Regions from separate parts of the Micromonospora sp. HM134 genome, predicted to be linked through region 2. Evidence: riboswitches for the same ligand, from Rfam matches in the RefSeq annotation. Region 2 holds a riboswitch; the other holds the start of a gene.
What was found. A riboswitch is a leader RNA that binds a small molecule or an ion and turns the genes downstream of it on or off. The one in region 2 is predicted to bind cobalamin.

Region 1 (15,507 bases), 210 kb from region 2:
GGGCCGGGCCGAGGACGGCCGGCTGGTCCTGGCCGGCGCAGCCGTCGGCGCCTGCCTGACCGGGGCCGTCGCCGGCGTCACCCTGATCGACCAGACCGCATTCGACAGGTACCGCTTCTGGGCCGTCGGCAGCCTCGCCGACCAGCCGCCGTCCGCCCTGCTCACGGCGGCACCGGCGCTGCTCGCCGGCCTGGTCGTCACCGTCGGTGTGATCCGGCCGCTGGACGTGCTGCGCTTCGGCGACGAGGGCGGCACCGCGCTGGGGGTCAGCCCCGGCCGCACCCGGCTGCTCGCGCTGGTCGCCACCACCCTGCTCTGCGGCGGCGCGACCGCCGTGGCCGGCCCCATCGGCTTCCTCGGGCTCGCCGTCCCCCATGCCGCCCGGGCGATCTGCGGCCCCCGGCTCGGGTGGATCGTCGCCTACGCCTGCCTGCTCGGCCCGATCCTGCTGATCACCGCCGACGTGATCGGCCGGCTCCTGGCCCGCCCCGGAGAGATCGAGGTCGCGATCGTCATGGGCGCGATCGGCGCGCCCGTGTTCATCGCCCTGGTCCGCGCCCGGAGGATTCCCCGCCCATGACCACCGCCCCGACCAACGCTCCCGGTCGCCGCACCCGCCGTCGGCACACCCGCCGCGCCACCCTGGCCTGCCTCGTCGCGCTGGCCCTCGGCACCGGGCTGGCCGTCGTCGCCCTGGCCAGCGGCCGGTACGCCACCCCGCTGCACGACCTGTGGCCGGTGCTCACCGGGGGCGGCGATGCCGGCCTGCGGTTCGTCCTGTTCGAGCTGCGGCTCCCCCGGATCGGCACCGCGCTCGCCGTCGGGGCGGCCCTCGGCGCGGCCGGCGCCCTCTTCCAGAGCGCCAGCCGCAACCCCCTCGGCAGCCCCGACATCGTCGGCTTCACCGTCGGCGCCGCCACCGGCGCGCTCGTCGTCCTGCTGGTGCTCCACGACACCCGACTCACCCCTGCCGTGGGCGCGGTGCTCGGCGGTGCCGCCGTCGCCGGGGCGGCCCTGCTGCTCGGCGGGACCGGGCAGCGCCTCATCCTCGTCGGGATCGGCCTGTCCGCCCTGCTCACCTCCGTCAACGCGTACCTGCTGACCCGCGCCGAGGTGACCGACGCGCAGAACGCCGCCGTCTGGCTCGTCGGCAGCCTCAACGGCAGCGGTCCGCACCTGCCACTGCTGCTCGGCGCGCTCGCGGTGCTGCTGCCGCCCGCCGTCCTGACGGCCCGGGGGCTGCGGCTCATCGAGAACGGCGGGGACAAGGCACTCAGCCTCGGCGTCCCCGTACGCCGGCAACGGCTCACCGCGACGGCCCTGGCGGTCGCGCTGACCGCCGTCGGGGTCGCCGGCGCCGGGCCGGTCGGCTTCGTCGCCCTGGCCGCCCCCCACCTGGCCCGCCGGCTCACCCGCGTCGCCGCTCCCCTGGTGACCACGAGCGCGGTGTTCGGCGCCGTGCTGCTGCTCGCCGCCGACCAGCTCGCCCAACGACTCGTCCCCGGGCAGCAACTGCCCGTCGGCGCGGTCACCGGCGTCGTCGGCGGCGGCTACCTGGCTCTCGTCCTGGCCTGGACCTGGCGAGGCAGGCCCGGGTGAGCCGCCGCCCGTCCCGCACCGCACCGCCACCCCGGAGGCAACCATGACCGCCCCGCCCACGATCGAACTGGACTCGGTCACCGTCGGCTACGACCGCCGGACCGTCTGCCGGGACGTCTCCCTGCGGATCGCCGAGGGAAGCTTCACCGTCTTCATCGGACCCAACGGCTGCGGCAAGTCGACCCTGCTGCGCACCATCGCCCGGGTGTTGCGGCCGGGCGGGGGCCGGGTGGCCGTCCTCGGCCGCGACGTGCGCGGCTACAGCCGGCGGCAGTACGCCCGCACCGTGGGGCTGCTCCCCCAGGGCATCGAGGCACCGGCCGGGATGACCGTCACCGATCTGGTGCTGCGCGGGCGGCACCCGCACCGGTCGGCGCTGAGCCGCTGGACGTCGCAGGACGACCGGGCGGTCACCGCGGCGCTGGCCGCCACCGGGACCACCGACCTCGGCGACCGGGTGCTGACGGAACTCTCCGGAGGCCAACGGCAACGCGCCTGGCTGGCCATGCTGCTGGCGCAGGACACCCCGATCCTGCTGCTCGACGAACCGACCACCTACCTCGACATCGCCCACCAGTACGAGGTCCTCGACCTGCTCGCCGACCTGCACGCCGGTGGCCGGACCGTGGTGGCCGTCCTGCACGACCTCAACCAGGCGGCCCGCTACGCCACCGACCTGGTGGTGCTGCGCCACGGCCAGGTCACCACGACCGGTCACCCGTCGGCGGTGCTCACCCCGGACCTCGTCGCCGACGTGTTCGGGTTGCGCTGCCGGATCGTGCCCGATCCGGTGACGGGCACGCCTGCGGTGTTCCCCGAGTCGTCCCGCCCCCACCCGAGCAGCCCCGTGGTGGCGCCCGGTGGATGAGCGGACCACCCCCGCCGAGGGCGGGCCGCCGATGCGGCAGCCCGCCCGGTCGGCGGCGGAAGCCCCGGCCCTGGACATCGCTACCTACCAGTCATGACCGACGGGGGCTTCACCGCCGTGCGGCGCTAGCGCGGGCCCCGCCGGGGTCGGGGAACGATCTTCTCGGCGTCGACCACGGTGAACGAGGCGTACGGGTGGACGCCGCCGCTGACGACCGCCTCGGCCTGCCGGTCGCCCAGGAGCACCCAACGGAAGAACGCGGTGACGTATCCGGCGCTGACCTGGCGCTGTTCGGTCTCGGTCAGTTTGCGGGTCACGTGCGACCACTCGATCGGCGGTTCGGGGGTGCCGCTGTCCGGGTCCCAGTCCGGGAACGTCGGGGTGCCACACCAGCCCGGTGCCGGACCGAAGCCCTGGTCGTCGATGGCGCCGACCTGCCCGCTCCCGGGGGACCACTGGGTGTTGAGGAAGTTGTGGTTCGCGCCACGGACATGCCAGGTGTAGATCGGCTCACGCGTGTGACCGGTCGCCAACTTCGCATAGTCGAGACCCTGCTCGCTGTCGCAGCCGCCGACCCAGACCGCGAGTGGTGCCGAGGTCACCCGGTAGAGCTTGGCATCCGGGGAGCCCGGGTTGGTGGCGGTGCCTGAGCCGGCGGCGGCGAGGGCGAGGACGCCGGCCACGCGTACGCCTGCCGGAAGGTCGACGCGGTGGACGTCCGCGGCGTGCCAGGCCACCGCACGGCCGCCGCGTGAGTGGCCGAGTGTCCCCGTACGCGAGAAGTCGATCTTGCCTTTGACGTCCGGGGTCGGGCCGTTGAAGTGGCCGGCCAGGGCGCCACGGCCCGTGCGGGCCAGTTCGGTCCAGAGCGCGAGATGCTTGTTGATGAGCTTCGCGCGGGCGTTGTCGGCCTCGGTGCCGATCTGACCGGCGTTGATCCCGTTGGCGCTGATCGAGACGACGACCATTCCTTGGGCGGCGAGCTGCCGGGCGAGGTAGTCGTAGCCTCGGTAGCTGGGCAGTGCTGCGACACCGGGCGCGCAGGGCCACTGCCAGAGCCGGTGGATGGCGTCCAACCAGCGCGGGTCGTCGTAGTAGTCGGCTGGCGACTCCTTCTCGATACGAGCCGCCTCGGCGTCGGCAGCCCGGTCGGCGCAGGTGGACCAGTAGCCGTGCGAGAGCACCACCAGCGGAAACGGCCCGTTGCCGGCGGCCGGGTAGTGCACGTTGCCGGTCAGCTCGATCGGTGCCAGGGTCGACGAGTCCGGGCCGTCGGTGTGGAAACCGGCGACGGTGAACGCGCGGTCGCCGAGGGTGTAGTCGAGCGACCTGACCGGATAGGTGCGGTCCTTCGCCTGGGCGGGTGACGTGGGCACGAGGCCGGCGGCGACCAGGGCCACTGCGGCCAGGCCCTTCAGCAATGACAACCTTTTCTCCTTCACGGGGACCGGGGGCTGGTACGTGCCACATCCTGGCGAACCCTTGTCAGGAACCTGTGGTGATCCGGTAGTGGTCCCGTTCTCTACCTGTTTCGATGTTCTGACGCCTCCTAGACTCGCCGCCGTGAACGCGAACGTGCTCGTCGCCGAGGACGACCCCAAACAGGCCGAACTGCTCCGGCGGTATCTGGAGCATGAGGGCCACCGGGTGTCGGTGGTCCACGACGGCCGGGCCGCGCTGGACGAGATCCGCCACCGCCCGCCGGACCTGCTGGTGCTGGACGTCATGATGCCGCGCGTCGACGGCCTCGACGTGTGCCGCATCCTGCGTCGGGACTCCGAGGTGCCGGTGCTGATGGTCACCGCCCGCAGCACCGAGGACGACCTTCTGCTGGGCCTGGACCTGGGCGCCGACGACTACCTGACGAAGCCGTACAGCCCGCGGGAACTGGCGGCGCGGGTGCGCACCCTGCTCCGCCGGACCCGGTCCGCGGCTGCGCGGCCCGTCGCGCCGCCCCTGCGGGTGGGCGACCTTCTCCTTGATCCGGTACGCCACGAGGTCACCGTCGCGGGCACCCCGGTGGTGTGCACCCCGGGCGAGTTCGCCCTGTTGAGCACGTTCGCTGCGGAGCCGGGTAGAGCGTTCAGCCGCGACCAACTGCTCCGCCGGCTGCACGGGCTCGACTCGTACGTCACCGCCCGCACGGTCGACGTGCACGTGATGAACCTGCGCCGGAAGATCGAGACGAATCCGCGACGCCCGGCACGGCTACTCACCGTGTACGGAATCGGATACAAACTCGCCGATGGCTGAGTGCTGCGGACGCGGCAGCCTCCTGGTCCGGCTGCTCGCCCTCAGCGTGGTCATCTCCGTACTCTCGATCTCGGCGACCGCCTGGCTCGCCGTACGCGACACGACCCGGGCCCTGCAACAGGAGCGCGGCCGGGCGCTCGCCGACGACGCGCGGATCTACGACGCCCTGCTCGGGCACGCCGCGACGCACCACGACTGGACGGGCGTGTCGCCACTGGTGCGGTCCCTCGCGGCGGACACCGAGCGACGGATCGTCCTGACCGACCGCAACCGCACCCCGCTCGCCGCGTCCGGTGCGGGAGCCCTGCCGCAACGGGCCTCCGCCACCGTCGACCCGCTCGACGTCGACACCGATCTGGCGGGCACGGCGGGAGCCGGCGGCATCGACGCGCGGGCCACCGGCCCGTACCAGCTACCGGACGCCGAACGGACCGCGCTACGCCGATTGGCGGTGAGGGCACTGGACTGTCTGCACGGTCCGGTCGACCTGGCCCCGCTGACCGCGGCGGAAGGGTTGTTTCCGGTCCGTACCGATGCGGAGATCGTCGTCGCCCCCAGCGGCCGGCCCCGCATCGCGTCCCGAGGCGCCACCGTCACCGGCGACGCCCGGTGCGCCGGGGAGTTCGACGCGTTGGCTGAGCCGACCGCCACCGAGCGACGAGCGCTGGACCAGCTCGACGACCTGGTCAACACCTGCCTGGGCCGCCAGCGGATACCGGCGGTGCGGACCGACCTCGACGGACAGTGGACCCCGGCCGGGTCCGGCCCGATCACCACCGAACGACGCGACGACGTCGACGGTTGTGTCGCCGCGGCCCGACGCACCCAGATCGCCGACCACGTCGCGCCACCCGTGTTGCTGTTCGTCACCGACCCGGGTACCCCGGTGCCGGTCGGCGCCTTCGACCTCACCCCGGCCAACCGGTTGCGGATCTTCGGGGTGGCCGGGGTGGTGCTGCTCGTCGCGGTCGGCGTCACGGTGCTGGTGGGGGTACGCCTGGTCCGACCACTACACGCGTTGACCGCCGCGGCCGGGCGGATGCGCAACGGCGACACGACGGCACGGGTGCGGGTCGCCGGACGCGATGAGATCGCCCGGCTCGGCAACGCGTTCAACGAGATGGCCGAACAGCGGTGCCGGGTCGAGCAGCTGCGCCGCGACATGGTCGGCGACATCGCCCACGAGATGCGTACACCGGTGACGAACATCCGCGGCTGGTTGGAGGCAGCCGAGGACGGGGTGGTCGAACTCGATGCGGACCTGGTCAGCTCGCTGCTGGACGAGGCGCTGCTACTCCAGCACGTCATCGACGACCTTCAGGATCTCGCCGCAGCCGACGCGGGCGAGCTGACACTGCACCGGCGACAGGTCGAGGTGCCCAAACTGCTGCGCGAGGTCGCGGACGCCTTCGCTCCCGCCGCCGAGTCCGCCGGGGTCGCGCTGGTCGTCGATGCCGCACCCGGCACGGTCGACGCCGATCCGATCCGGCTCCGGCAGGCCATCGGCAACCTGGTCACCAACGCGATCCGGCACACCCCCGCCGACGGCCAGGTCACGCTCTCCGCCCGGCACCAGGCAGCGTACGCCGAGATCGTCGTGGCCGACACCGGGCCGGGGATTCCGGAGGAACAGCGTGACCTCGTCTTCGAACGGTTCTGGCGGGCCGAGAAGTCCCGCAACCGGCGAACGGGCGGCAGCGGTCTCGGGCTCGCCATCGTCCGCAAAATCGCCGAGTCACACGGCGGCACCGCAGGGGTCGCCGGCGCCGCCGGGACGGGAGCGGTGTTCATCCTTCGCCTTCCGGCCGCATCCGGGCAGGCCGACCCGCCGCACGGAGCTGTCCCGCTCCCCGACCGACCCTGACCCCGCACCGCCGTGGGACTACCCCGGTCGGCGTCCCCATGCCGAGATGAGTGGCGCGAGGGTGAGGTCAAGGTCGCCGGCCGCGACGGCGGCCAGGTGCGCGTCGATCTCGGCGTCGGTGGCCAACCCCGCGGCGAGCAACTCGGCGCGGACCATCCGCACCGTAGCCGCCTCCAACCGGTCGCAGGCCACCCCGCCGACCGGGAAGCAGCCGGACGCGCCGACACCGACCAGGCCGGCCGCCCGCAACGCCCCCGGCAGCGTACGGCCGAAGCGCAGGTCCGCGCCCCGGCGGGTCAACAACTCCCGGACCGCCCGGCGTACCCGGTTGGCGCGCCGCTGTGCCGGGCCGACCTCGTCGAGGCAGGCCAGCGGCTGCAACTCGGTGTCGGCGTCCTCGACGAGAAGCCAGCCGCCGGGCCGCAACGCGGCCACCATCGTCGCCAACGCCCGGGCACGGTCGGGCACGTGGACGAGCACGAGCCGGGCGTGCACCAGGTCGAAGGTCCCCGGCTGCGGCGGCGGATCCGCGCCGATGTCGTGCCGGACCACCTCGTACCCACCTCGCGGGCCCAACCAGGCGGGATCGATGTCCGTGGCCAGCACGTGACCGGAGGGGCCGACGGCCGCCGCCAGCGCCTGCGGGATGTCGGGGCCACCGGCGCCGACCTCCCAGCAGCGCCAGCCCGCCCGTATTCCGAGCCGGTCGACGTGCCCCATGGTGACACCGTCGAACAGCTCAGCCAACCAGGTGAACCGCTCGCCAGCCTCCACCCGCGCGTTGTCGAGCAGATAGCGGCGATCCGGAGCAGACCCGCCGGGACGCGGTGCCGGGAGGCCGGACTCCCCGCCCGCCGGGTCCACCCGCCCGCCCACGGTCGGCTGCGGCTCGGACCCGGGGCCGGCGGGGGGCTTCGGTGAACTCACACCCCCATCCTCACGACCGACCGCCTCCGGTGCCAGTACGACGCCGGATGAAACCGGACACGGGACGAGCGGTCTCGTCGGGCCGTGCACGACGAGTCGGCGGCTCGCGGCCGGCGGCTGGCCGGTCACGGGGACCCGTCAGTGGTTCACCGCACCTGGTACGTGCCGCCGCACGCCTCGGCGAGGGTCGACCCGAACAGCGCCGCCGGAGTGTACGCGCCCGGCTTCCCCTGACCGTCCAGCAGCCGCCGGACCACCTCGGCGGGCACTGTCGCCGTCCAGGACTGGGCCTCGCCGACCCGCAGCCAGCCCTCGCGGATGCTGCCGTCCGGCCATTCCACGACGGCGTGGCCCCAGGAGTGCTCGCGGGGCTTCGGGCGGGCCCTGGTCGGTACCGTGGCGAGCCGTCGCCGCAGGAGGGCGCGCACCGGGCCGATCGCGAGCAGGGCGGTCGCCACGGGCAGCACCGCGCGCATCACCGGGGAGGACGGGGCCTCGCTCGATGCGGCGAGCACGTCCGCTGCGCCGCTGGCCCGCTGGGCGGCCATCAGCTCGCCGAGCGGCATGCCGGCGGTGGTCACCGTGGACCCGTCGGGAAGGACCAGTTTCATCGGGTCGCTGCCGAGACGGGCCGGGGCGAGTCGTCCGTCGCGGTACCGGCGGCCCTGGAACCGCCCACCGCCCTCGACTCCGGGGATGCCCTCCACGATCGTGGCGGCCAGGGCGTCGCCGACCACGCCGTCCTCGGTGGCCAACGAGGGCACCATGTCGACCCGGACCCGCCGGGGTGTCGGCCGCCCCTGGCAGAGCTTCACCACGACGCTCTCGGTGGCGGTCACGCCGAACCCGGCTCCCGTGACGGCCGTGCGCCCCGCTGTCGTCAACTCGCCGTGCCGGCCGAGGACCGCCGACACCGAGGCCAGATCGTTGGCGAGGTCGAGGTAGTGGCCGGTCGGGAGGCACGCGTCCAGCAGGGGCAGGGCCGTCTCGATGAACGGTCCGACGGTGTTGACCACCACGGCCGGCCGTTCCCGGCGGATCGCGGCCACGGTCTCGCGGACCGAACCGGCCACCATCGTCGGCAGCCCGCCGGTGGCGGCCTTGAGCCGTTCGGCGTCCCGGCCGACCAGCACCGGCTCGATGTTCCGTCGGCGCAGTTCGGCCGCGATAGCGCGCCCGCTGCGGCCGGTGCCGCCGAGGATCCACACGTCGGTCATGGCACAGCTCCGCCCTGGTGCGGCATCCGCCCCAGTGACGACACGCCGTGTCATCACCATACCGGCGACGACACGCGATGTCATCACGGCTACACTCGGATCATGGCCAGGTGGCGACCGGATGCCCGCGAGCGGCTGCGGCAGGCGGCGCTCGAACTCTTCGCCGAGCAGGGCTTCGCCGCGACCACGGTGCCGGCGATCACCGCGCGGGCCGGCCTGACGACGCGCACGTTCTTCCGGCACTTCGCCGACAAGCGCGAGGTGCTCTTCGCGGACGAGGCCGAGATCGGTGCCTACGCCAGGCAGATCATGGCCACGGCGCCCGCCGACGAACCGCTGGCGTTCATCGTCGCGGGCCTGCGCACGCTCGCCGAGACGTATTTCGAAGGTCGCAAGGACGACCTGCGGCAACGGCGCGCCATCGTGGCGTCCGACCCGGGGCTGCGCGAACGCGACCAGCACAAGCGCGCGATGCTGGCCCAGGTGATGCGGGACGGCTTCCGCGCCGGCGGCCTCGACCCGCTGCGGGCCGACCTGCTCGCCGAGACGGCGGGAACCCTGATGTACGTGTCCGTCGCCGCATGGCTCGACACCGACGACGGTCGCCGGCTCGCCGACATCATCGACACCGCACTAGCGACCTTGCGGACCGAGCTGGAAGGGCTGCCCACCTCGAACGGTCAGGTCGCCCCGGAAGGGTGAGTCCGGCACGAGCGGGTCCGACCCTGTCCGGATGCCGCCCGTCGGGTCCGGGCGTCGCCGCGACCGTACGTCAGGCCGCAGCGACGCCCACGTCCACGGCTATCCCTTGACGGTGACCTGGCGCTCCGCACAGGCAGCGATCAACCTGGGGACTGCGGCGGCGAGGTTGACCTGCCGCAACTTCACCGTCTCCGGCGCATCGCGCGGATCCTGCGCCCGTTGCGCCCGCTGCACCGTGCCCACCGCGAAGACCCCCGCGGACCGCAGATCCTCGTGCGCGGAACGCTGGAACAACTCCCCCACCCGCCGCACCTCGTCATCAGGGGCGACCTCGCCCTGCGCGGCCCGCACCACGAACCCGGCCGACCGACAGGCCGTCACCCCCGGATCCTCATCCTCCCGGTCAGCGAGCTGCCGGTACGCCACCGCACCACCGCCACCCAGGGCGAGCACCACGAGGGCCACCACCGACGGGATGACCCACCGACGTCGTCGCCGCGGCACCTCGACGGCGGGCCCGGCCCCGGAGTGGCCGTCAGTCACCCGAACGTCCTTTCTCGACTGTCCCAGCACAGGGGCGGAAAACTACCACCTCGACTCGCCCACTCCCCGACCGAGCCGAGTCGGCGCGGTAGCCGGCGGTGACCGACGTCCGGTCGGATTGCGGCCGTCGACCGCCCACGGGACCGTCTGCGGATTAACCACCTGCGCAGTCGTCGGTGCCGGTGGTCGAGGGGGTTCAGGCGGTCCACGGGGTGGTAGGGGCTGGCGTGATGCCGTAGTCGGCGAGCCAGCCGAGCAGGTCCTCGCGGTGGGCATGGACGAGTGAGCCACCGGTGAACCGGGGGTCGTCGGTGACCTCGGCGAGGACCTGCGGGGGTGGGAGGAACGAGCGTGCCGCCGCGTCGGAGGTGAACTCGGCCTCCGCCAGGATCAGACCATGCAGGGGCGGATCGAAGATGTCGATGCCCAGCGGCGGGACGCTCAGACGGGTCTTGGACAGCGTCGCGGCGGGCAGGCGGGCGAGCAGTTCGTACTCGGCCGGGGACAGGTAGACGTTCGTGATGAGTCCCTGGATGTGGCCCGGCCGCGCGGCGGGCACCTTCTGGGTGAGCTTGCACTCGCGGGATCCGTCGGCGGGGCTTTCGGCACGCCTGAGGCGCAGCCGGGTGCCTGTCAGGTACCGGTCGGTGATGCGACGGCTGGCGGTGACCGATGCCGGCAGCGGCGGTCCGGCCAGCAGGAACCGCCGCTCCCGCTCGATGCGCGCGTACTTCCCCTCGCGGACCGGCTCGGCTGTCATCGGACCTCATTCCGCCACCACAGCCTGTCCGGCGCACGCGCGGGTGGCGCGTACGCCGGACTCCGTAGGGCTCTACTGCCAGGGGCCGCTGCGGCAGATGAACTGGGTGGTGTCGCTGTACTGGGTGGTGCTGCCGTCGAAGTAGCTGTAGCTGGCCCGCACGGGACGGCCGAGGTTGCTGGCCGGGCAGCTGGCGAAGAGGGTCGACCCGGCGGTGAAGGTGCCGACGCTGCCGGAGTACCAGGTGATGGTCCAGGTCGTCGTTTCGGTGCTGCTGCCGTCGCAGTAGAACTGCGAGCCGCCGGACTCGCAGAAGGGCGCCGGGGCGGCGGCGAGGGCCGGGGTGGCACCGGCGGCGACGAGGCTCAGTGCGGCCAGGGCGGACGCGGCCAGGACCTTGACGGTGGTACGCATAGAACTCCTCCCAACGTAACCAGGCAATGACTCATTGCAACCGCAAACCTAGCAACTGCATAGACGTATCTGGATTAGCTGTTCGGTTGGTCGGTCGCCCGCTGCGGCCAGCGGTCGTGGTGCACCGCCTCGGCGAGGGGCCTGTGCCGCCGCCACCCGTGCCGTTCCAGGTCGGGCACGGCCGCCAGGTGGGTGACCGGCCCGACGCAGAGCCAGGCCACCGGCCGGATGCCGGCCGGCACGCCCAGCAGTTCGGCGAGGAACGACTCCCGGTAGAAGGACACCCACCCGACGCCCAGCCCCTCGGCGGTGGCGGCGAGCCAGAGGTTCTGGATGGCCAGGCAGACGGAGTAGAGGCCCGCGTCGGCGATGGCGTGCCGCCCGAGCACCGCCGGGCCCCCGCGCCGCGGGTCGTACGTGACGACGACCGACAGCGTCGACTCCAGCACCCCGTCGATCTTGATGCGCGCGAACCGGTCGGCCGCGGCACCGTCCAGGGTGGCGGCGAACGTCGCCCGCTCGGCCTGCACGTGCCGGTGGAACCGGCGGCGGACGGCAGGGTCCCGGACCAGGACGAAATCCCACGGCTGCGAGTAGCCGACGCTGGGCGCGGCGTGCGCGGCGTCGAGAATCCGGTGCAGGGTGCCGGCCGGCACCGGCTCCCCGGTGAACTCGGCCCGGACGTCCCGGCGGCGGTGGATGGCGTCGTAGAGTTCCACAGGCAGGCTCCCGCTGCGCTCGGCCCACCCCGGACGGGTGGGCGGTCGACGCGAGGCCGGTCTTCGGACTCCCGGATCAACGCCGACCCGTCCGCCTTCCCAGCCGTACGGCCAGTGGCTGCGCTCCTCGCGCCTGGACGGTCGCTCCCCGGTCACCGCGGCGGGCCCGTGCCGGATTCACACCGGCTTCCCGATTCTCCCCGCACCACGCGGGGCACCTCGCACGTTCGTGCCGCCGCCGATGCTACCGGTGGATCACGTACCTCGTGCCCGAGGTGGTCGCCGGATACGGCCCGGCAGCCGGGTGACGGTGGGCCGCTGACGCCGGCCTCGGCGTTCACCGGCTGGCGGTCGTCCGGCGACGGTTCCCGGTCGGGTAGTGCCTGCGCAGGTCGGAGGTCGTCATCCGGTCGAGCGTCCGGTCGGGGAGGATACGGGAGGCCCGGATGAGGAAGGCAGCCGTCGCGCCGATGGTGTAGCGGGTGCGGGGCCTGCGGTCGGTCACCGCCGCGGCGATCCGTTTCGCGGCGACGGTGGAGGTCACCCCGGCCCTGGTGAACGCCGCCACGTGGGAGGGTATCGCCTGCATCAGGGCGCCGTAGCGTTCGTTCTGCTCGGGGGTCATCGTGTCGTCGAGGCGACCGAGGGCGGCGAGGCCGACGCGGGACATCTCGGTCTGGACGCCGCCCGGCTCGACCACCACCACCTGCACGCCGTGGGGGGCCAGTTCGTTGCGCAACGCGTCGCTCATCGCCTCCATCGCGAACTTGCTGGCGGCGTACGGCCCGTAGCCGGCCATGGAGATCCTGCCGTTGAGGGAGCTGATGTTGACGACGCGTCCCCTGCCGCGCAGCAGGGCGGGAAGCAGGGCCTGGGTGACGGCGACGTGGCCGAAGAGGTTCACCTCGAAGATGCGCCGCCATTCGTGCAGCGGCATCACCTCGACCGGGCCGGCGCCGGGGACGCCGGCGTTGTTGACCAGCGCCCGCAGCGGCAGCGGGTCCCGCCCGACCCGGGCGGCGAGCGCGGCGACGTGGTCGGGGTCGGTGATGTCGAGGATCACCGGCTCGATGCGGTCGGCCCGCAGGGCCGTGGCGTCGCTGTCGCGTCGTACGCCGGCGAGGACGTGGAAGCCGCGGCGGGCCAGTTCCCGCGCGGTGGCCGCACCCATGCCGGTCGAGGCGCCGGTCACGACCACGAGTTCCCGAGTTTCAGTTGACGTTGTCATCTCTCTAGTCTGCGCCATTGAGATGACAACGTCAACCGAAGGAAGTGACCTGGTCGTCACCAGCGGACTAGCATCGTCCGCGTGACCAGCCGCGCCGAATCAGCCGCCGCCACCCGCCGCGCGCTGCTCGAATCGGCCGCTGAGCTGCTCGATTCCGGTGGCCTCGACGCGGTGACGCTGCGCGCGGTGGGAGCACGCGCGGGAGTGACCCGCGGAGCGCCCTACCGGCACTTCCCCGACAAGGAGAGCCTGCTGATCGCCGTCGGGACCCGGGCGTGGGACACGCTCGGCGACCGCATGCAGGCCCTCCGCGCCGACCCGGGCCTGTCCGCCGCCGAGAAGATCCGCGGCGGTCTCCTCGCGCTCATCGACGTCGGCCGCGTTCAGCCACACCTCTACCAGCTCATGTTCAGCAACCCGCCCGGCGATCCCACCGCACTCGCCCGGGCCGCCCAGCGGAGCCAGACCGAGTTCCTGGCCGTCGTCGCCGAACTGGTGGGCGAGCAGGACGCCCGCCGGTACGCGGCCCTGCTCATCAGCAGCGCGAACGGGATCGCCGGTCTGGAGGCCAGTGGCCAGCTGGCCGACCCGAAGTGGGGAGGCGTCTGCGCCGAAGACCTCACCGACACCCTCGTCGACATGGTCGCCGCCACGAGCCGGCACACCTGACCGGCGGGCGGCGGACTCGACGGCCCGGGACGCCGGCTGCACGATCGCGTCGGCGTGGCCGGGAAGCGTCGGCAGGGCGGGCCAGACGAGCAGGTGAGTGGTCAGTGCCGGGCCAGCCGGCACCAGCAGCGCCGGCCCGGCCAGGGGCAGCCGGCGTCGGCGCCGCGGGTGGAGGGCAACCGGTCAGGGCTGGAGGTTCTCCAGGTCGGCGAGCAGCTTCGGGTGGGTCGGCGTCCAGCCGAGGGTCGCCCGGGTGTGTGCGCTCGACGACGGCTGGTCGGCGGCGAAGATCTCGCCGAGTGGGCCGAACGTCTCCTCGGGCACCTGCCGTACCGGCAGGCCGAGTCGCCGCCCGATGACCTCGGCGATGTCCCGCACCGCGTCGCCCTCGTCGTCCACCGCGTGCCAGGCGGTGCCTGCCGGTGCGTTCTCCAGGGCGAGCCGGAACAGCACGGCAGCGTCGACCGCGTGCACGGCCGGCCAGCGCTGGGTGCCGTCGCCCGGGTAGCCGGAGACGCCGGACTGCCGGGCAATCTGGGTGAGCAGCCCGGCGAAGCCGCCCTCGCCGTGGTTGTGCACCGTGCGGGGCAGCCGGACCGACGAGCTGCGGACACCCCGAGCAGCCAACGCCAAGATCGAATTTACGGTACGCCCGCGGCCCCCGACCGGGCCCTCGAGCGGCAGCGGGTCGCCCTCGGTCGAGAGCCGGCCGGCCACCCAGGGCGTGCCGGAAACCGTCACGAGCGGACGGTCACTGCCGATCAGCTCCTCGCCCAGAGCGATGAGCGCCGCGGTTTCCTCGGCGACCGCCGCGGCCACCGACTCGGGGCTGCTGAAGTCATTGCCGAAGGCGAGGTGGATCACGCCGTCGGAGCGGGCCGCGCCGGCTCGCACGACGTCGAGGTCGGCCAGGCCGCCCCGGATCGTCTCGGCGCCGGCCGCCTCAGCGGCCTTGGTTGAGGTGTCGGAGCGGGTGAGCGCGAGCACCCGGTGCCCGTGTTCGAGCAGCTCGGCGACGACCGCCGAGCCGATCAGCCCGGTGCCGCCGGCTATGAAGACCTGCATGGACGCTCCCGAAAGTGATGGGACTCTTGTCCCATCACCGTAGCACGTGATGGGACAAGAGTCCCATCACTTATGATGGACGACATGGCACGTTGGGAACCGGGAGCACGCGAGCGGCTGATCGTCGCCGCCGTCGACCTGTTCGCCGAGCAGGGCTACGACGCCACCACGGTCGCGCAGATCGCCGAGCGGGCCGGCGTCACCAAGAGCACGTTCTTCCGGCACTTCCCCGACAAGCGCGAGCTGCTGGCGGCCGGGCAGGAGACGCTCAGCCGGCTGCTCGCCGAGGGCATCACCGAGGCGCCGGCCGGGGCCACCCCGCTCGAGGCGGTCGCGGCCGGCCTGCAGCGGGCGTCCGACGCGATGGGCCCGCTCAACCGCGAGATCGGACCCCGACTCAAGGCAGCCGTCGCGGCGAGCACCGAGCTACAGGAGCGCGACGCCCTCAAGAGCGTGAGCATGGCCGCCGCGATGACCGCCGCCCTGACCGCCCGCGGTGTCCCCGACGCGGCCGCCGCGCTGGCCGGGGAGCTGGGCTTGCTCGCGTTCAAGCGGGGCTACGCCGAGTGGGCCGACACCGACGCCGACCACGGGCTGGCCCGCTACACGCTGGCCGCCCTGAGCGAGCTGCGAGCGGCGACCGCGACACTCGGCTGAGCCGGCGCGCGGATCTCGGGCC
Region 2 (15,507 bases):
GCCGGTGGGTTCGGCGACGGTGACCACAGCGACCACCACGCCGCGGCCTACTTGGCCCAAGCCGCCGAGCAGGCGTACGTCGGTTCGCCGACGTTCACCGGCTACCACGACTACAAGATCAAGAACTATCCGGCGAACCTGGGGTCGACCGACGTCGCCGCCAAGTCCGCGGCCTTCTTCGCCTACGGCCAGTACGACGACGGGGCCTGCACCAGCCTGCCCACCTGCGCCGGCCACGACTACCCGTACTTCCTCCAGCGGCAGTACAAGGTCCTCGGCCCCAACCTGGCCCGGACGGCCACCGTCACCGCGACCAGCCAGGACACCGGCAGCGGGCAGACGGCGGCCAAGGCCGTCGACGGGGTGATCGCCGGCTGGCCCGACGACCCGACCCGGGAGTGGGCGACCGTCTACGGCGGCGTCGGCACCCAGCTCACCCTGAGCTGGCCGGGCCCGCGCACCATCCGCCGGGTCGTCCTCTACGACCGGCCCAACCCCAACGACCAGATCACCGGCGGCACCCTGCTGTTCAGCGACGGCACCTCCACGGCCGTCGGCGCCCTGGACAACAGCGGCGGCCCGACGGAGATCATTCTCCCGGCGGCGAAGACGGTGACCAGCGTCAAGCTCACCGTCACCGGGGTCGGCGGCGGCACCGTCAACGTCGGCCTCGCCGAGATCGAGGTGTTCGGCAACGCCGGCCCCTGACCGACGGCCAGGCCCGGCCCGGTGGTCGCACGCCCCACCGGACCGGGCCCCGGCCACGCCGGTCAGAAGTCGTCGTCGAAGGTGACGCTGCCGCTGACCCCCACCTGGTACGCCGACACCCGCCGCTCGAAGAAGTTCGACAGCTCCTGCACGTCCTGCAGATCCATGAACGCGAACGGGTTCTGCGCCCCGTAGCGCGGCGCGATGCCGAGCTGGGCGAGCCGCCGGTCGGCGACGTGCTCCAGGTAGGCCCGCATGTCCTTAAGTGACAGCCCGGACACGCCCTGGTCGAGCAGGTCCTCGGCGAACTGCACCTCGCACTCGACGGCCTCGGCGAGCATCTCGGTCACCTGACGTTCCAGCTCGGCGTCGAACAGGTCCGGCTCCTCCCGCCGGGCGGTCTCCACCACGTCGAAGGCGAACGCCATGTGCATCGACTCGTCGCGGAACACCCAGTTGGTGCCCGACGCCAACCCGTTGAGCAGGCCCCGGGACCGCAGGAAGTAGACGTAGGCGAAGGCCCCGTAGAAGAACAGCCCCTCGATGCAGGCGGCGAAGCAGATCAGGTTGAGCAGGAACGCCCGCCGGTCCGCGCGGGTACGCAGCTCCCGCAGTTCGAATACCGAGTCGATCCAGCGGAAGCAGAACTCGGCCTTGCGCCGGATCGACGGGATGTTCTCGATGGCGGCGAACGCGGCGAACCGTTCCTGCTCGTCGGGCACGTACGTGTCGAGCAGGTTCAGGTAGAACTGCACGTGCACGGCTTCCTCGAACAGCTGCCGCGACAGGTAGAGCCGGCCCTCCGGTGAGTTGACGTGCTGGTAGAGGTTGAGCACCAGGTTGTTGGCGACGATCGTGTCACCGGTGGCGAAGAACGCCACCAACCGGGACACCAGATGCCGCTCGGCCGGCGACAGCCGCTCCAGATCGGCCAGGTCGGAGTGCAGGTCGACCTCCTCCACCGTCCAGGTGTTGCGGATGGCGTCCCGGAACCGGTCGAAGAAGTGCGGGTAGCGCATCGGCCGCAGGGTGAGGTCCATGCCGGGGTCGAGCAGCAGCTGCCGCCCGGCGGTGCGGGGTTCGTCGACGGTGGTCACTGGCACGCCTCGCAGCTCTCGGGGTTCTCCAGGGAGCAGGCGAGCGCCTCGGCGTCGGCCGCGACGACCGGGGCGACGGTGACGGTGGCCTGCTGGATCCGGGTCGCCGGACGCGACCGCAGGTAGTAGGTGGTCTTCAGCCCGGACTTCCAGGCGTGCAGGTACATCGAGGACAGCTTGCCGATGGTAGGCGCGCTGAGGAACAGGTTCAGCGACTGCGACTGGTCGATGTACGGCGCCCGCGCGGCGGCCAGGTCGATCAGCGCCCGCTGTGGCAGCTCCCACGCGGTACGGAACAGCTCCCGCACCTCGGCGGGCAGGTCGACGATCCCCTGCACCGAACCCTCGGCCCGCTTGATCTGGTCGCGGATCTCCGACGTCCACAACCCGCGCGCCTTCAGCTCCCGCACCAGGTACGTGTTGATCTGGAGGAACTCCCCGGACATGGTCTCCCGCTTGAACAGGTTGGACACCTGCGGCTCGATGCACTCGTAGCAGCCGGCGATCGACGCGATCGTGGCGGTCGGGGCGATCGCCACCAGCAGCGAGTTGCGCAGGCCGTGCGCCGCGATCCGGGTGCGCAGCGCGACCCACCGGTCGACCTGGGTGGGTTCGACCCCCCACAGGTCCGGGTGCAGGTCACCCCGGGCGGCCCGGGTCTCGGCGTACGCCGGGTGCGCGCCGAACCGTTCGGCGAGACCGGTCGACGTCTCCAGGGCGGTCAGGAAGATCTCCTCCTGGACCCGGGTGGACAACTCCCGGGCCCCGGCCGAGTCGAACGGCAGCCGCAGCGCGAACAACGCGTCCTGAAGCCCCATCAGCCCCAGCCCGACGGGCCGCCAGCGCGGGTTCGACACCGCCGCCTGCTCGGCCGGGTAGTAGTTGATGTCGATCACCCGGTCCAGGAACACCACCGCCGTGCGGACCGTCCCGCGCAGCTTGTCCCAGTCGACGCCGTCGTCGGTGAGGTGCGCGCCCAGGTTGACCGACCCGAGGTTGCACACCGCCGTCTCGGTGTCGCTGTTGACCTCCAGGATCTCGGTGCACAGGTTGGACAGGTGGATCGTGTTGCCCGGCACGCCGGTCTGGTTGGACAGCCGGTTCGCCGGGTCCTTGAACGTCATCCACCCGTTGCCGGTCTGCGCCAGGGTGCGCATCATCCGCCCGTACAGGTCCCGGGCCCGCACCGTGCGGACCGCCTTCTTCTCGGCGACCCGGTACGCGGCGTCGAACTCCTCGCCGTACAGGTCGGGCAGCTCCGGGGCGTCCGACGGGTCGATCAGCGACCACTCGCCGTCGGCCTCGACCCGGCGCATGAACTCGTCGGGGATCCAGTTGGCCAGGTTGAGGTTGTGGGTACGCCGGGCCTCCTCGCCGGTGTTGTCCCGCAGCTCCAGGAACTCCTCGATGTCCGGATGCCAGGGTTCCAGGTAGACGCAGGCCGCCCCCTTGCGCCGGCCGCCCTGGTTGACCGCCGCCACCCCGGCGTCGAGGGTCTTCAGGAACGGCACGATCCCGTTCGACCTGCCGTTGGTGCCCCGGATCAGCGCGCCCCGGCCGCGCACCCGCGTGAAGGAGATGCCGATGCCGCCGGAGAACTTCGACAGCTTCGCCACCTGGTGGTAGCGCTCGTAGATCGAGTCCAGTTCGTCGCGCGGCGAGTCGACCAGGAAACACGACGACATCTGGGTGTGCCGGGTGCCCGAGTTGAACAACGTCGGGGAACTCGGCAGGTAGGCCAGCGACGACATCAGCCGGTAGAACCCGACCGCCTCGTCGGGCGTGCTGGACAGCCCGCAGGCCACCCGCAGCAGCCAGTACTGCGGCGTCTCCACCACCAGCCGCGACTGCGGGTGCCGCAGCAGGTAACGGTCGGCCACCGTACGCAGCCCGAAGTACTCGAACCGCAGGTCACCGGCCGGGTCGACGGCGTCGTCGAGCTGCCGGGCGTGCCGGGCCACGAACGCGGCGGTGTCGTCGGCGATCAGGCCGAGGCCGTGGGCGTACCGGATGGACTCGCTGAACGAGGTCACCTCCTGCCCGCGTACCTCCTTCTCCACGTACGCGGCCAACAACCGCGCTGCCAGCCGGGAGTACTGCGGTTCCGTGCCGATCAGCTCCGCCGCCGTCTGGATCGACAACTTGTCCAGCTCGGCGGTGGTCGCCCCGTCGTAGAGGCCGCTGATCGTCCTGGTGGCCACCCGCAGCGGGTCGACCTCGTCCAGGTCGGCGGCCCATCGGGCGACGGCCGTGACGATCCGGTTGACGTCCACCGGCTCGGTGTCGCCGTCGCGCTTGCGTACCCGCATCGCCGGCCGGCGTGGCCCCGCGCCGTCGACATCGGACGGTAGGCTCTCCGCTACGTTCGTCATGACCTCTCCTCGCTGTCACCGATGGCCATCGGACGCGGGAGAACGCCAACGGGCGCGGCACGGCGGCCGGCCCGGGTGCTGGCGTCGGTCGTCCCGCGCGACCTCCGACCGCCGCGCGCAGCAGCGCACGGCGCACTGGCAGGTCTTCGGACTCGCGGGCGTGACCGGGTCCGGTCGCCTACTGGCCGTCGCTTCCCAGACCTCGCGGTCCAGTGCTCGATGACGGCGGTCGTTCCCACTTACCGCTGCGGGGCAGTCCCGGATTCCCACCGGGTTCCCTGTTGCCTCGACCGGACCACCGGGCCCGGTCGAACCAGCTGCGTGGCACACCATATATGGCGTGGATGGGGGAGAGGCAACACTAGATGTCGCGTCGGCGTGTCGGATAACTCTCATCCGACCGGCCGGTTGCCCGCAGTGACGCCAGCAGCCGCAGCGCGTCGGCGTCGGCGCTGCCCGGCTCGGCGGTGAAGACCAGCATGACCGGGCCGGGGTTGCCGGGCAGCGGGTAGGTGTCCCAGTCCAGGACGATGTCACCGACCTCGGGGACCTGGAAGGTCTTGGTGCCGTTGACCGATCCGCGCACGTCGTGCCGGGACCACAGCCGCCGGAACTCGGCGCTGCGGATGCTCAGCTCGCCGACGACGGCGGTGGCCCGGGGGTGGGTGGGGTCGGTGGCGACGGCGGCGCGCATCATGCCGATGTAGTCCATGGCCTGCCGCTCCCAGGCCGCGCAGCGCCGGGCACCGGTCGCCGCCTCGTCGAACATCAGCAGCAGCATGTTGAGCCGGTCCGGCGGGTAGCCCGCCGGGTCGCCGAGCAGCGCCACCGCCCACGTGTTCCAGGCGAGCAGGTCCAGGTGGCGGCCGAGCACCACCGCCGGGGTGTCCATCACCCGCAGCAGCCGCCGGGTGCTCTCCGGCACCCGCTCCGGGCCGTGGTCGACCCGGGCGGGCAGCGGCCGGCGGGCGGCACGGGCCAGGGTGAACAGGTGCCGGCGTTCCGCGTCGTCGAGGCCGAGCGCGGCGGCGAGCCCGTCCAGCACGTCGTCGGACGGGCGTACCTCCCGGCCCTGCTCCATCCGCTGGTAGTAGTCGGTGCTCAACCCGGCCAGCAGCGCCAGCTCCTCGCGGCGCAGCCCGGTGACCCGGCGTCGCCCGCCCGGCTCCAGGCCGACGTCGCGGGGGTGCAGCCGGCCGCGCCGGGCGCGCAGGAAGTCACCGAGTTCACGGGCGTACGGGTGGGTCATGTCGCCAGTGTGGCGCGGCCCGGACCGGCGCGGGTAGGTCTGCGGGACCTAGGCAACCGGGTACGACCGGTCCCGCCCGGCCGGCCCCTAGCGTCGGCGGTCCCACCCGACCGTCAGGGAGCAGCAGATGACCTGGACCGCCGACCACATCCCCGACCAGCACGGCCGCACCGCCGTCGTGACCGGCGCGAACTCCGGCCTCGGCCTGGTCACCGCCACCGCCCTGGCCCGCCGGGGCGCGCGGGTCGTGCTCGCCGTGCGCGACACCGCCGCCGGCCGGCAGGCCGCCCGTCACATCGGCGGCGACGCCGAGGTACGCGAACTGGACCTCGCCTCCCTCGCCTCGGTACGGGAATTCGCCGCCTCGCTGGCCGCCGACCGTCCGGTGCTCGACCTGCTGGTCAACAACGCCGGTGCGGTGCTGCTCGGCCCGCGCCGGACCAGCGTCGACGGCCACGAGCTGCACCTCGCCACCAACCTGCTGGGGCACTTCGCGCTGACCGGTCTGCTGCTGGGCAATCTGGGTGCGGCGCGGGCGGCCCGGGTGGTCAGCCTCAGCTCGATCACCCACCGCAGCGCGCACCTGGACTTCACCGACCTGATGGGGGAGCGCGGCTACCGGGGTGCCGGCGCGTACGGCCGGTCCAAGCTCGCCACCACCGTCTTCGGCATCGAACTGGACCGCCGGCTGCGCGCCACCGGATCGCCGGTGCTCAGCGTGCTGGCCCATCCCGGTGTCACCCGCACCAACCTGACCCCCCGGGCCTGGTCCCACCAGGGCCGGCGCGGCCGGGTGATCGCCCGGCTCGGCCTGCTGGCCACCCAACCGGTCGAGCAGGGTGCGCTGCCCCAACTGCGCGCCGCCACCGACCCGCAGGTCCACGGCGGCCAGTTCTTCGGCCCGGCCCGGTTCTTCCAGACCCGGGGGCCGGTCACCGAGGTGCGGGCCAGCCGGGAGGCCACCGACCCCGCCGTCGGCCGGCGGCTGTGGACGGCGGCCGAGGAACTGACCGGCGTCCGCTATCTCTGACGCAGGGCCGCACTAGCATGGCTGCGGTCGGTGACGGCGGTGGAGACGAGGCGACATGGGATGGCTCGGGCGGGTGCTGGGCGGCGGGGGCCGGCAGGTCCAGGACGATCCGGTCCGGCAGGCGGCGCTGTCGGCCGAGGTACGGCAGCGCTTCGGCGCGCACCTGGCCGTCCGCCCGGCCGAGCAGGTGGCGGCGATGGTCCGGCTGCTCGACGACGGCGACGGCCTGGCGGTGGCGGCCTCGATCGTCGGTGAGTTCGCCGACGCCGCCCACGCGGACCTGCTGGCCCAGACGGCGGAGCTGTACCGGCGTACCGGCCAGCGGTTCCCGGTGGACCGGCGCAACTACCGGCCGCTGTGGCGCGAGGCGGGTGGCCGGCTGCACTGGCCGCTGTTCGCGCTGCCGGGCGGCCTGCACCCGTACGTGCACGTCGCCGCCGCCACCACTGTCGTCGGCACCCGGGCGGCGCAGTTCGTCCGGGGCACCGACCCCCATCCGCTGCTCGCCCGCCTGTTCGAGGTGCTCGACCTCACCACCTGCGGCTGGGAGTACGGCCGGGTGCGGGTGGACCACGACGGGGCGTCGCTGGTCGGTCGACTGATCTCGACCACCCGGGACGTCCGGGCGGCGATGAAGGAACCTCCGTCGCTGCCGCCGTCGGTGCGGGAACTCATGCGCACCAACCGGACGGTCGACGTCTTCGACCTCACCGGCGACCGGGTGGTCGGCACGATCAACGTGGGCGGCGAGCTGCGGCCGGCCCTGCTCACCTGACGTCGCCGGGGGTGGACGCCGACGGCGTCCACCCCCGGCTGCCGGTCAGCTGCGGTCAGGCGAAGAGCAGGTCCAACTGGTGGTCGAGGACCGCGGTCGCCTGCGCCGGGGTGTACTGCCCGCCGAGCAGGTACACCCCCAGCCCCTCCACCATCGCCAGCAGCCCCGCCGCGGCCTCCGACGCCGCCTCCGCCCGGCCGGCGAGCGGTGCCGGTGGCTGCGGCAGCAGCCCGGCGATGAACTCCACCAGTTGCGCGGTGTCCGGCCGCAGCCCGGGGGCCGCCGCCGGGTGCAGGGCGGTCCAGGAGAGGAACGCCAACGCCACCCGCCCGTCCCCGCGTGCCGCCTCGTCCAGCGGCAGCAACGCCGCCAGCAGGGTGCGCAGCAACAGCCGGGGCTGCGGGTCCGGGCCGAGTGCCGCGACCGCCGCCTCGACCCGGGCCCGGCCCCGGTCACGGACGACGGACAGCGCGAACGCCATCATCTCGTCCTTGGTGGTGAAGTAGTGCTGCACCATGCCGGCGGAGACCCCCGCCTCGGCGGCCACGTGCCGCAGGCTCACCGCCTCCAGACCCCGGTCGGCGGCGACCCGCATGAGCGCGTCCGCGATCAGCGTGCGCCGCTGACGGGGATCGACCTTCCTGGGCATCGGGGGCCTACCGCGCCGTCGTCACGGTGCCGGCCGCACCGTCCACGGTGATCACCTGACCGGTGACGATCCGCGACGTGGCGCCCGGCACGCTGATCACGGCCGGAATGCCGTACTCGCGGGCCACCGTGGGGCCGTGCGCCATGATCGCGCCGGTCTCGGTGACCAGCGCCCCGGCGGTCAGGAACAGTGGCGTCCAGCCCAGGTCGGTGGTGGCGGTCACGAGGATCTCCCCGGGTTCGAGGTGCGCGGTGGCCGGGTCGGTGATCACCCGGGCCGGGCCGGTCACCCTACCCGTCGCCGCCCCCACGCCCCGCAGCAGACCTGCCCCGTCGGCGGGGGCCGGCAGGGTGCTCTCCACGTCGGTCCCGTCGGACAGCAGCGCCACCGGCACCGCCCGGCGGCGCAACTCGCGCCGGTGCGTCGCCCGTCGTCGCGCGACCAGCCCGGTCAGGTCGGCACCGTCGAGGGCCGCCTCGACCTCGTCGAGGGTGAGGAACATGACGTCGTCCGCCGTCGGGAACAGCGTCGCCCCGATGAGCAGCAACTGCTCGCGTACGGTCCGGAGCCGGTACAGCCCGGCGAACTTGCCGGACTCCCGCAGCCCCGCCAGCCGTCGTGCCCGCCGCAGCAGGAAGACCGCGATCCGGCCCCGCACCGGGCGACGTCGGCGGACCCGGGAGGCCAGCTCGTCCAGCGCGGCCCCGGCAGCTGCGGCGGCCTCGGCGAAGCGCCGGTCGGGTGCCTGCGCGGGATCGGTCAGCCGCAGGTAGTTGGCGATCACCGCGAAGACCGGGGTGGGGTCCTCGGCCCAGCGCGGCACCCCGACGTCGGCCTCGGCCGCCGCCCGGTGGCCGTACCGGGACAGGAAGGTGGACAGCCCGATCTCGGGGAGCGCGCCCCGCAGGTACCGGGCCGACAGCTCGGCCGGTGGCGTGCCGAGGAGCAGCTCGCGGTGCTCGCGGGCGGCGCAGGCGAGCGCCCACAGCGCGAGGTCCATCTCGATGGTCACGTTGTGCGGGACGCCGCGCAGCACGGCGTGGACGTCGTCCTCGGTGGCGACCCCCTTGAGCAGGTGGGCGGGCAGGGCCGAGGCGAGCATCCCGGCCACGATCGGCCAGGTGATGTCGTCGGCGGCACCGTCGTCGCCGTCGCCGTGGTCACGGACGAACCGCAGCCGCTCGTGGGCCGTCCGCAGGTGCGGCGACGCCGTCGACTCGGCCCGTAGCCGGTCGACGGCCGCGAGCAGCCGGTGCCGTGCCGCGTCCGGTCGGGCCAGCGCCCGCAGGATGCCCCGTAGTGCCCGCAGGGCCGTACCCAGCGAGGCGTCCGCCGGGCGGCGGGACCTGCCGGGGGACGGTGCGAACCGGGGGTCCCGCAGGACGTGTTCCATCACGGCCTGAGCGCGGGGTCCGAAGTCGACGGCCATCAGCCGGACGAGCCGCCGGCGGCTGGCCGGCCGGCGGACCAGGTCGGTCAGGTCGCCGTAGAGCCGCCCGCCGATGTCCACGATCTCCACCCGCATCCCGAGCGAGGCGACCATGGCGGCGATCACCCTGCGCAGCGTGGACACGCCCATCGGGGTGACCGGTCGCAGCATCCCCTGCACGTTGCCGAACTCGACGTACACCCGAAGGTCGTCGGTCTGCGGCGGCAGCGGGAACAGCGTGGTGACCGGCCGCGACTGGAGCAACCACAGCGTCCCGTCGTGGTCGAGGGCCCACTCGACGTCCTGCGGCGTGCCGAAGTGCGCCTCGATCCGCCGGCCGGCGGCCCACAGCGCGTCCCGCCACCCGGGCTCCGGCCGCCGCCCGTCGCTGCCGGCCGGGCCGGTCAGGACGACGCGCGTCACGTCGGTGCGGCCGTCGACGACCGTCGTGCCCGGGCCCGGCCCGACCTCGACGAGCATCTCGGTGCGGTTGCCGGTGACCGGGTTCGCCGTGTAGAGCACGCCGGCCCGGGCCGGGGTGACCATCCGCTGCACCACCACCGCCATGTGCACGTCGGCGGGGTCGCTCCCGCGTGCCTCCCGGTAGGCCGCCGCCCGGCTGCCGTGCAGCGACTTCCAGCACGTGCCGATCGCCGCCACCAGGTCCGCCTCGCCCTCGACGTCCAGCACCGTGTCGTACTGGCCGGCGAAGCTGGCGTCCGGGAGGTCCTCGTCGGTCGCGCTCGACCGCACCGCCACCGGGCCGCCGCCCAGCCGCGCGTACGCCGCCCGGACCTCGTCCTGCGGAACCACCCCGGCCCGGTGCGCCTCGGTGGTCACGCAGAACCCCTCCGGCACCCGCTCGCCGGCGCGGATCAGCTCGCCGAGTCCGGCCGCTTTGCCGCCGACCGGCGGGACCAGGCCGGCATGTGCCTCGGACAGGGGGATCACCGACACCTGCGCCTCCCTTTGCAATACGACTGCATTGCAAAAGAAGGTACGCGGGTTACAGTGCAACTGCAACGCAAAAAGTCGCCCGTACCCGGAAGGCGGCGTGGGCGGGAGCGAGGGACGGCGGCGGGCTCAGCCCCGGGCCGGAACGACGATCGGCAGCCGGACGGTGAACGTGCTGCCCCGGCCGAGGACGCTCTCGACGCCGATCGTGCCGCCGTGCGCCTCGGCGAGCTTGCGGGCGATCGACAGCCCGAGCCCGCTGCCGCCGGTGCTGCGGGTGCGGGAGTCGTCGGCCCGCCAGAACCGGTCGAAGATCTTGGCCTGGTCGGCGGAGGCGATGCCGGTGCCGGTGTCGGACACGGCGATGGTGAGCTGGTCGTCGCGTACCTCCAGGCGCACGACGACCGAACCACCCGCCGGGGTGTGTCGCACCGCGTTGGCGACGATGTTGCCGACGATCTGGCGCAGCCGGGCACCGTCGACCGCCATCTCCAGGTCGACGCCCACCGAGGTGCCCAGCCGCACCCCGGCCGCCTCGGCGGCCCCCCGGTGTGCCTCGACGACCTGCTCCAGCAGGTCGGCCACGAAGTACGATTCACGGTGGATACGCAGGTCACCGGCGTCGGCGGCGGCCAGGTCACGCAGGTCGTCGATGATGTGTTGCAGCAGCAGCGCCTCGTCGAGCAGCAGGGTGAGCAACTGAGTGTCGAGCTGCGCGAGGCCGTCCTGCGCGGCCTCCAGCCAGCTGCGCATGTTGGTCAACGGCGTCCGCAACTCGTGCGCCACGTCGCTGACCATGCTCCGGCGCAGCGCCTCGGTCTGCTCCCGCCGGGCGGCGAGATCGTTGAGCGCGGTGGCCAGCAGGCCGATCTCGTCGCGGGTGGTCACCGGAACCCGGGCCGGTTCGTCCATCGGCTGCCGGGTCGCGTCGGTGAGCGCCCGCAACGGCCGGACCAGCCGCCGCCCGACCAGCACGGTGATCAGCACGGTGGCCACCAGCACCGCCCCGGTCACCTGGGCGATGCGGACCACGTTGGCCCGGGACAGGTTGAACACCGGCTCGGAGCCGCCCTGCGTCTTGTCGGTGACGAACAGCAGCGCCGGTGGCGCCACGTACGCCCGGAGCTGGGCCGTCCGGGCCTTCTGCAGACAGCCGGCGACCTGCTCGTCGAAGCGGGTGTCGCGGCTCGGTGCCGCAGTCCGGTCGGCGCGGATGTCGACCCGGGTCGGTTCCCCCAGCTCCTTCAAGCAGGTCTTGGTCAGGGTCTCCAACTGGGCGATCCCGGCGGCCTCGCTCGGCATCGGGCGGGTCAGCTCGTCGGGCAGGCAGAACCCGACGATGCCCCGGTCCTTCGGGTCGCTCACCTGCACCGAGGCGCGGCCGGCCGGATCCACCACCACCCGCGCGTCCGCCCTGGACTCGGCACGCACGCAGCCGAGCTGCCGCTCGGCCAGCTCCCGGATGGTGCTGCTCTCCCGCTTGGTCAGCCGGTACGGCCCGACCGCGCGCGGATCGACCCGCTCGGTCCCGCCGGTCAGGCCCAGGTCGACCTGCAACGGGTCGACGGTCGCCGACGGCCGGGCCGTCTGCAACGACGGGCCGTCCGGGGCGGAGTCGGCGATCACCTGCCGGTCCGGGGTCATCAGGGTGATCCGCCGTTCGAGCCGGTCGGCCCGTTCGGCGAGCACCGCGTCGACCCCGCTCCAGTCCCGGTGGGTCGCCGCGTGATCCAGTAGCGTGTCGTAGATGCTCTTGTCGTCGGCGAGCGAGCGGCCCTGCTCCTGGCGGATCGCCCGGGTGGTCGACTGCACGGCCAGCCAGGTCGTCGCCAGGATCGCGCAGATCGCGACCAGCAGCGAGGTGGCCAGCAGCCGCACCACCAGGCTGCGGTGCAGGGGTACCCGCTGCCGTCGGGTCACGACGCGCCGGCGCTGAGCTTGTAGCCGACGCCGTAGACGGTCAGCAGCTGCTGCGGCCGGCGTGGGTTCAACTCGATCTTGCGGCGCAGGTTCATCACGTGGACGTCGATGGTGCGTCCGGTCGACTCCCGGTCGACGCCCCGGGTGTGTTCGAGCAGTTGCACCCGGCTGAACACCCGGCCGGGCTGCCGGATCATCGCGGCGAGGATGGCGAACTCCCCGGCGGTGCAGTCGACCGTGGTGTCCCCTGCGGTGACCAGGCGTCGGGACTCGTCGACGGCGAGCCGCCCGAGCCGGTGCACCGGTGACTCCTGGGGCGTCGTGCGTACCCGCCGCAGCAGGGTGCGTACCCGGGCCACCAGCTCACGCGGGCTGTACGGCTTGGTCATGTAGTCGTCGGCACCCAGGTCCAGTCCGCGCAGCAGGTCGTCCTCGGCGGACCGGGCGGTCAGCATCAGCACCGGCACGTCCGACTCCTGCCGGAGGATCCGGCAAACCTGCATGCCGTCCAGTCTCGGCAGCATCACGTCGAGCAGGAGAAGGTCGAACGCCTGCTCCCGGGCCTGGCGCAGCGCCGTCTCGCCGTCGGCCACGACCGTCGCCCGGTGACCCGCTGCGGTGAGGTAGCGGCGCAGCGCCTCGGCCTGCCGCGGATCGTCCTCCGCGAGCATCACGTGTGCGCACATGCTGGGGAATATAGAGCAGGTCAGGGGGGTCGCGAATCCGGCGGAAGGTGGTGGCACCGGGCACCTCACGATCGGTGTGCAGTTCGGCGGGCGGGTGGCGGGGAGATCCGGCGATCGTGAGAAGAAGGTCATGCCCGGCCCTGACCGGTTCCTGACAAACCGGTGGCAGGATCGCCCTGCGGACGACCGTCGGCGGCGTCGCCCGGGGTGGGCGACGCCGCCGGGTGCGCGGTCACTTCCGCTTCGCGGCGACCTCGCGTTCACACGCCGGGGAGTACTTCAACCCCTTGGAGATCGACTCGGAGTCGTTGTTCTTGCCGCCGAAGGCCCAGCCCGTGCCGTCGGAGCCCACCTCGACGTACCGGACGCCCTTGCCCTTGAGGCACTTGACGACGTCCCGGGCGAAGTCCTTCGCCTCCGGGTTGGCCGGGTCGAACTCCCAGGGCGGTAGCGGCATCAGCTGCTCACAGGCCTTGGACGCCTCGCTGGTCCCGTTCGAGCTGGTGCCGTCGCTCCGGAGCTTGGCGATGTCGACGCCGTGGTCGGCCATGCACTTCACGTACGGTTTGAGGCGTTCCTTCTGGTCCTCCGGGGTGTCGTCGAGGCGTTCCCGTGGCCGCTCGGCCTGCGGTGACGTCGCCGACGCGGCGGGGGTGGGCGCGCCGGTCTGGAGGGTGGCCACCTCCGCCTCACCGGTCTTGCCGACGGCCGCGGGCTGTTCCTCGTCGGCGGTCGAGCACCCGCCGATCAGCAGTACGGCGCTGCACAGCGCAGCCATCAGTTGCTTCCTCATCGTCACGCCTCCGGTCAGCTCTGTGGCGATCTCGCCGGGGCCCAGCATCACCGTCGACTGTCAGGAAGCTGTTTGCCGCGACGGGCCCCCACGGGTGTCGTACCGGTGGGGCAGACTGACGGGCATGGCGGAACGGGACGATCCGAAGGCGGCACTGCGGCACTACCTCCAGGCCACCCGCGACGACCTGGTGTGGAAGCTGGACGGGCTCGACGAACGCGAGGCCCGGCTGCCCCGCACCGCCACCGGCAACAACCTGCTGGGCCTGCTCAAGCACTGCCTGAACGTCGAGGCCGGCTACTTCGGCCCCACCTTCGGCCGGACGTTCCGGTCCCCCGGCGAACTGGTCCCCATGGCGGCGTACGACGAGGACCCGCAGGCGGACTGGTACGCGCGGGCGGACGAGACGAAGGACGGCCTGATCGACCTGTACCGCCGGGTGGCCGAGTTCGCCGACCGGACGATCGCCGAGTTGCCGCTCGACGCGCCGGGGCGGGTGCCGTGGTGGCGACCGGGGCACCAGGACGTGACCCTGCACCAGATCATCATCCACGTGACCTGCGACCTCGCCCGGCACGCCGGCCACGCCGACATCCTGCGCGAGCAGCACGACGCGGCGATCGGTTGGCGACGGGAGAACCCGAACGTCCCCGACGACCAGGACTGGCCGGCGTACGTCGCCAGGCTGACCGCGCTCGCCGACCGGTTCGCCTGACCCGCCGACCGGCCCACCCCGGCGAGGGGACGCTCCGTCCCGCCCGTTATCCCGTGGCGGCGAGCGTCGCCGGGCGGGTCGCCGTGACCGGGCCGGGTCGCCGCCGGATCAGCCACTCGGCGACGAGCAGGTTGAGCGTCCAGGCCGCCCCCATGAGCAACGCCCGCGACAGCTCGGTCGTCGGCCCCACCGCCAGCATCCAGGTCGACAGCAGCACGCCCTGGGTCCCCGCGCCCTGGGCGATCGCGTAACCCCGCATCATCCACGCCCGGTGCTGGTGCAGGCGTCGCCGTCGGACGGCCACGAAACCGGCGGCGACGGCGACGAACATGCCGGCGGCGAACAGGTAACGCAGCACCATGAGCAGCGGGCCGTCACCCGGTGGCAGCGGATAGGTGGCGTTCATCCACCACCCGGTCGCGGCCACCATCAGTCCACAGCCGACCAGCAACCGGCCCGCCCGGCGGTGCCAGGCCCGGTGGCGGTGCCGGAAGCCCGGCGCGAACTGGAACGCCCCCAGCAGGCTGAAGGTGACGGCGGCGGCGATGTGCAGCAGCACCGGGACCGGCGCGGCGAAGAAGCGTTCGTTGGCGGGGGTCACCTCGGCCCCACCGGAGAGGGCGGCCACCCGCAGCGCGCCGCCGAAGGTGGGGACCGCGCTGAGCGCGCTGAGCCCGGTGAGGAGGGGCCAGTCCCGTCGTCGCGTCGTCATGACCCGAGCATGGCGACCGGACCCGGCCGGCTCATCGGTCCACGGGCCGCCGTCGGACCGGCCGATGGTCGGGGCCGTCGACCGTACTTTCGGCGACGTCCACCGTGGAGGGACCCGGCCGCGACCGGCGTCGCCCGGAAGGGGTCCCGCTCAGCCGTCGCGCAGCCGATCGGTCCGGTACGCCCACATCGCGACCTCGACCCGGTTCCGCGCACCCAGCTTCGCCATCAGGCTGGCGACGTGCGTCTTGACCGTGCTCAGCGTGATGTGCAGCTCGGCCGAGATCTCGGTGTTGGTGCGTCCCCGGGCCACCGCGCCCAACACCTGCTCCTCCCGGTCGGTGAGCCGGTCGACCGGCTGGCGGGGCGGGGCGGCCGGCCCGGCGTCCGCGAACGCCCGGAGCAGCCGGGTGGTGACC

Region 1: it holds a riboswitch for cobalamin, as region 2 does, so the genes downstream of both, bluB (5,6-dimethylbenzimidazole synthase) here and FJK98_RS13740 (ribonucleoside-diphosphate reductase subunit alpha) in region 2, are expected to answer to the same signal.

What each region holds. Positions count from the first base shown of each region.
Region 1 covers NZ_CP041061.1:2,958,464-2,973,970, reverse strand. The annotation lists gene FJK98_RS13085 (iron ABC transporter permease) at 1-580, shown strand, start outside; gene FJK98_RS13080 (iron chelate uptake ABC transporter family permease subunit) at 577-1,599, shown strand; gene FJK98_RS13075 (ABC transporter ATP-binding protein) at 1,643-2,467, shown strand; gene FJK98_RS13070 (alpha/beta hydrolase) at 2,593-3,894, opposite strand; gene FJK98_RS13065 (response regulator transcription factor) at 4,031-4,720, shown strand; gene FJK98_RS13060 (cell wall metabolism sensor histidine kinase WalK) at 4,713-6,584, shown strand; gene FJK98_RS13055 (methyltransferase) at 6,603-7,511, opposite strand; gene FJK98_RS13050 (hypothetical protein) at 7,658-8,728, opposite strand; gene FJK98_RS13045 (TetR/AcrR family transcriptional regulator) at 8,831-9,430, shown strand; gene FJK98_RS13040 (hypothetical protein) at 9,530-9,973, opposite strand; gene FJK98_RS13035 (hypothetical protein) at 10,170-10,733, opposite strand; gene FJK98_RS13030 (hypothetical protein) at 10,806-11,147, opposite strand; gene bluB (5,6-dimethylbenzimidazole synthase) at 11,222-11,866, opposite strand; cobalamin riboswitch at 11,903-12,103, opposite strand; gene FJK98_RS13020 (SDR family oxidoreductase) at 12,204-13,094, opposite strand; gene FJK98_RS13015 (TetR/AcrR family transcriptional regulator) at 13,176-13,763, shown strand; gene FJK98_RS13010 (SDR family oxidoreductase) at 13,947-14,828, opposite strand; gene FJK98_RS13005 (TetR/AcrR family transcriptional regulator) at 14,913-15,485, shown strand.
Region 2 covers NZ_CP041061.1:3,165,424-3,180,930, forward strand. The annotation lists gene FJK98_RS13730 (PIG-L family deacetylase) at 1-708, shown strand, start outside; gene FJK98_RS13735 (ribonucleotide-diphosphate reductase subunit beta) at 771-1,748, opposite strand; gene FJK98_RS13740 (ribonucleoside-diphosphate reductase subunit alpha) at 1,802-4,177, opposite strand; cobalamin riboswitch at 4,297-4,510, opposite strand; gene FJK98_RS13745 (helix-turn-helix transcriptional regulator) at 4,539-5,426, opposite strand; gene FJK98_RS13750 (oxidoreductase) at 5,554-6,456, shown strand; gene FJK98_RS13755 (hypothetical protein) at 6,512-7,231, shown strand; gene FJK98_RS13760 (TetR/AcrR family transcriptional regulator) at 7,287-7,880, opposite strand; gene FJK98_RS13765 (PEP/pyruvate-binding domain-containing protein) at 7,888-10,266, opposite strand; gene FJK98_RS34660 (cell wall metabolism sensor histidine kinase WalK) at 10,393-12,183, opposite strand; gene FJK98_RS13775 (response regulator transcription factor) at 12,180-12,869, opposite strand; gene FJK98_RS13780 (hypothetical protein) at 13,102-13,662, opposite strand; gene FJK98_RS13785 (DinB family protein) at 13,787-14,377, shown strand; gene FJK98_RS13790 (DUF2306 domain-containing protein) at 14,424-15,089, opposite strand; gene FJK98_RS13795 (response regulator transcription factor) at 15,240-15,507, opposite strand, start outside.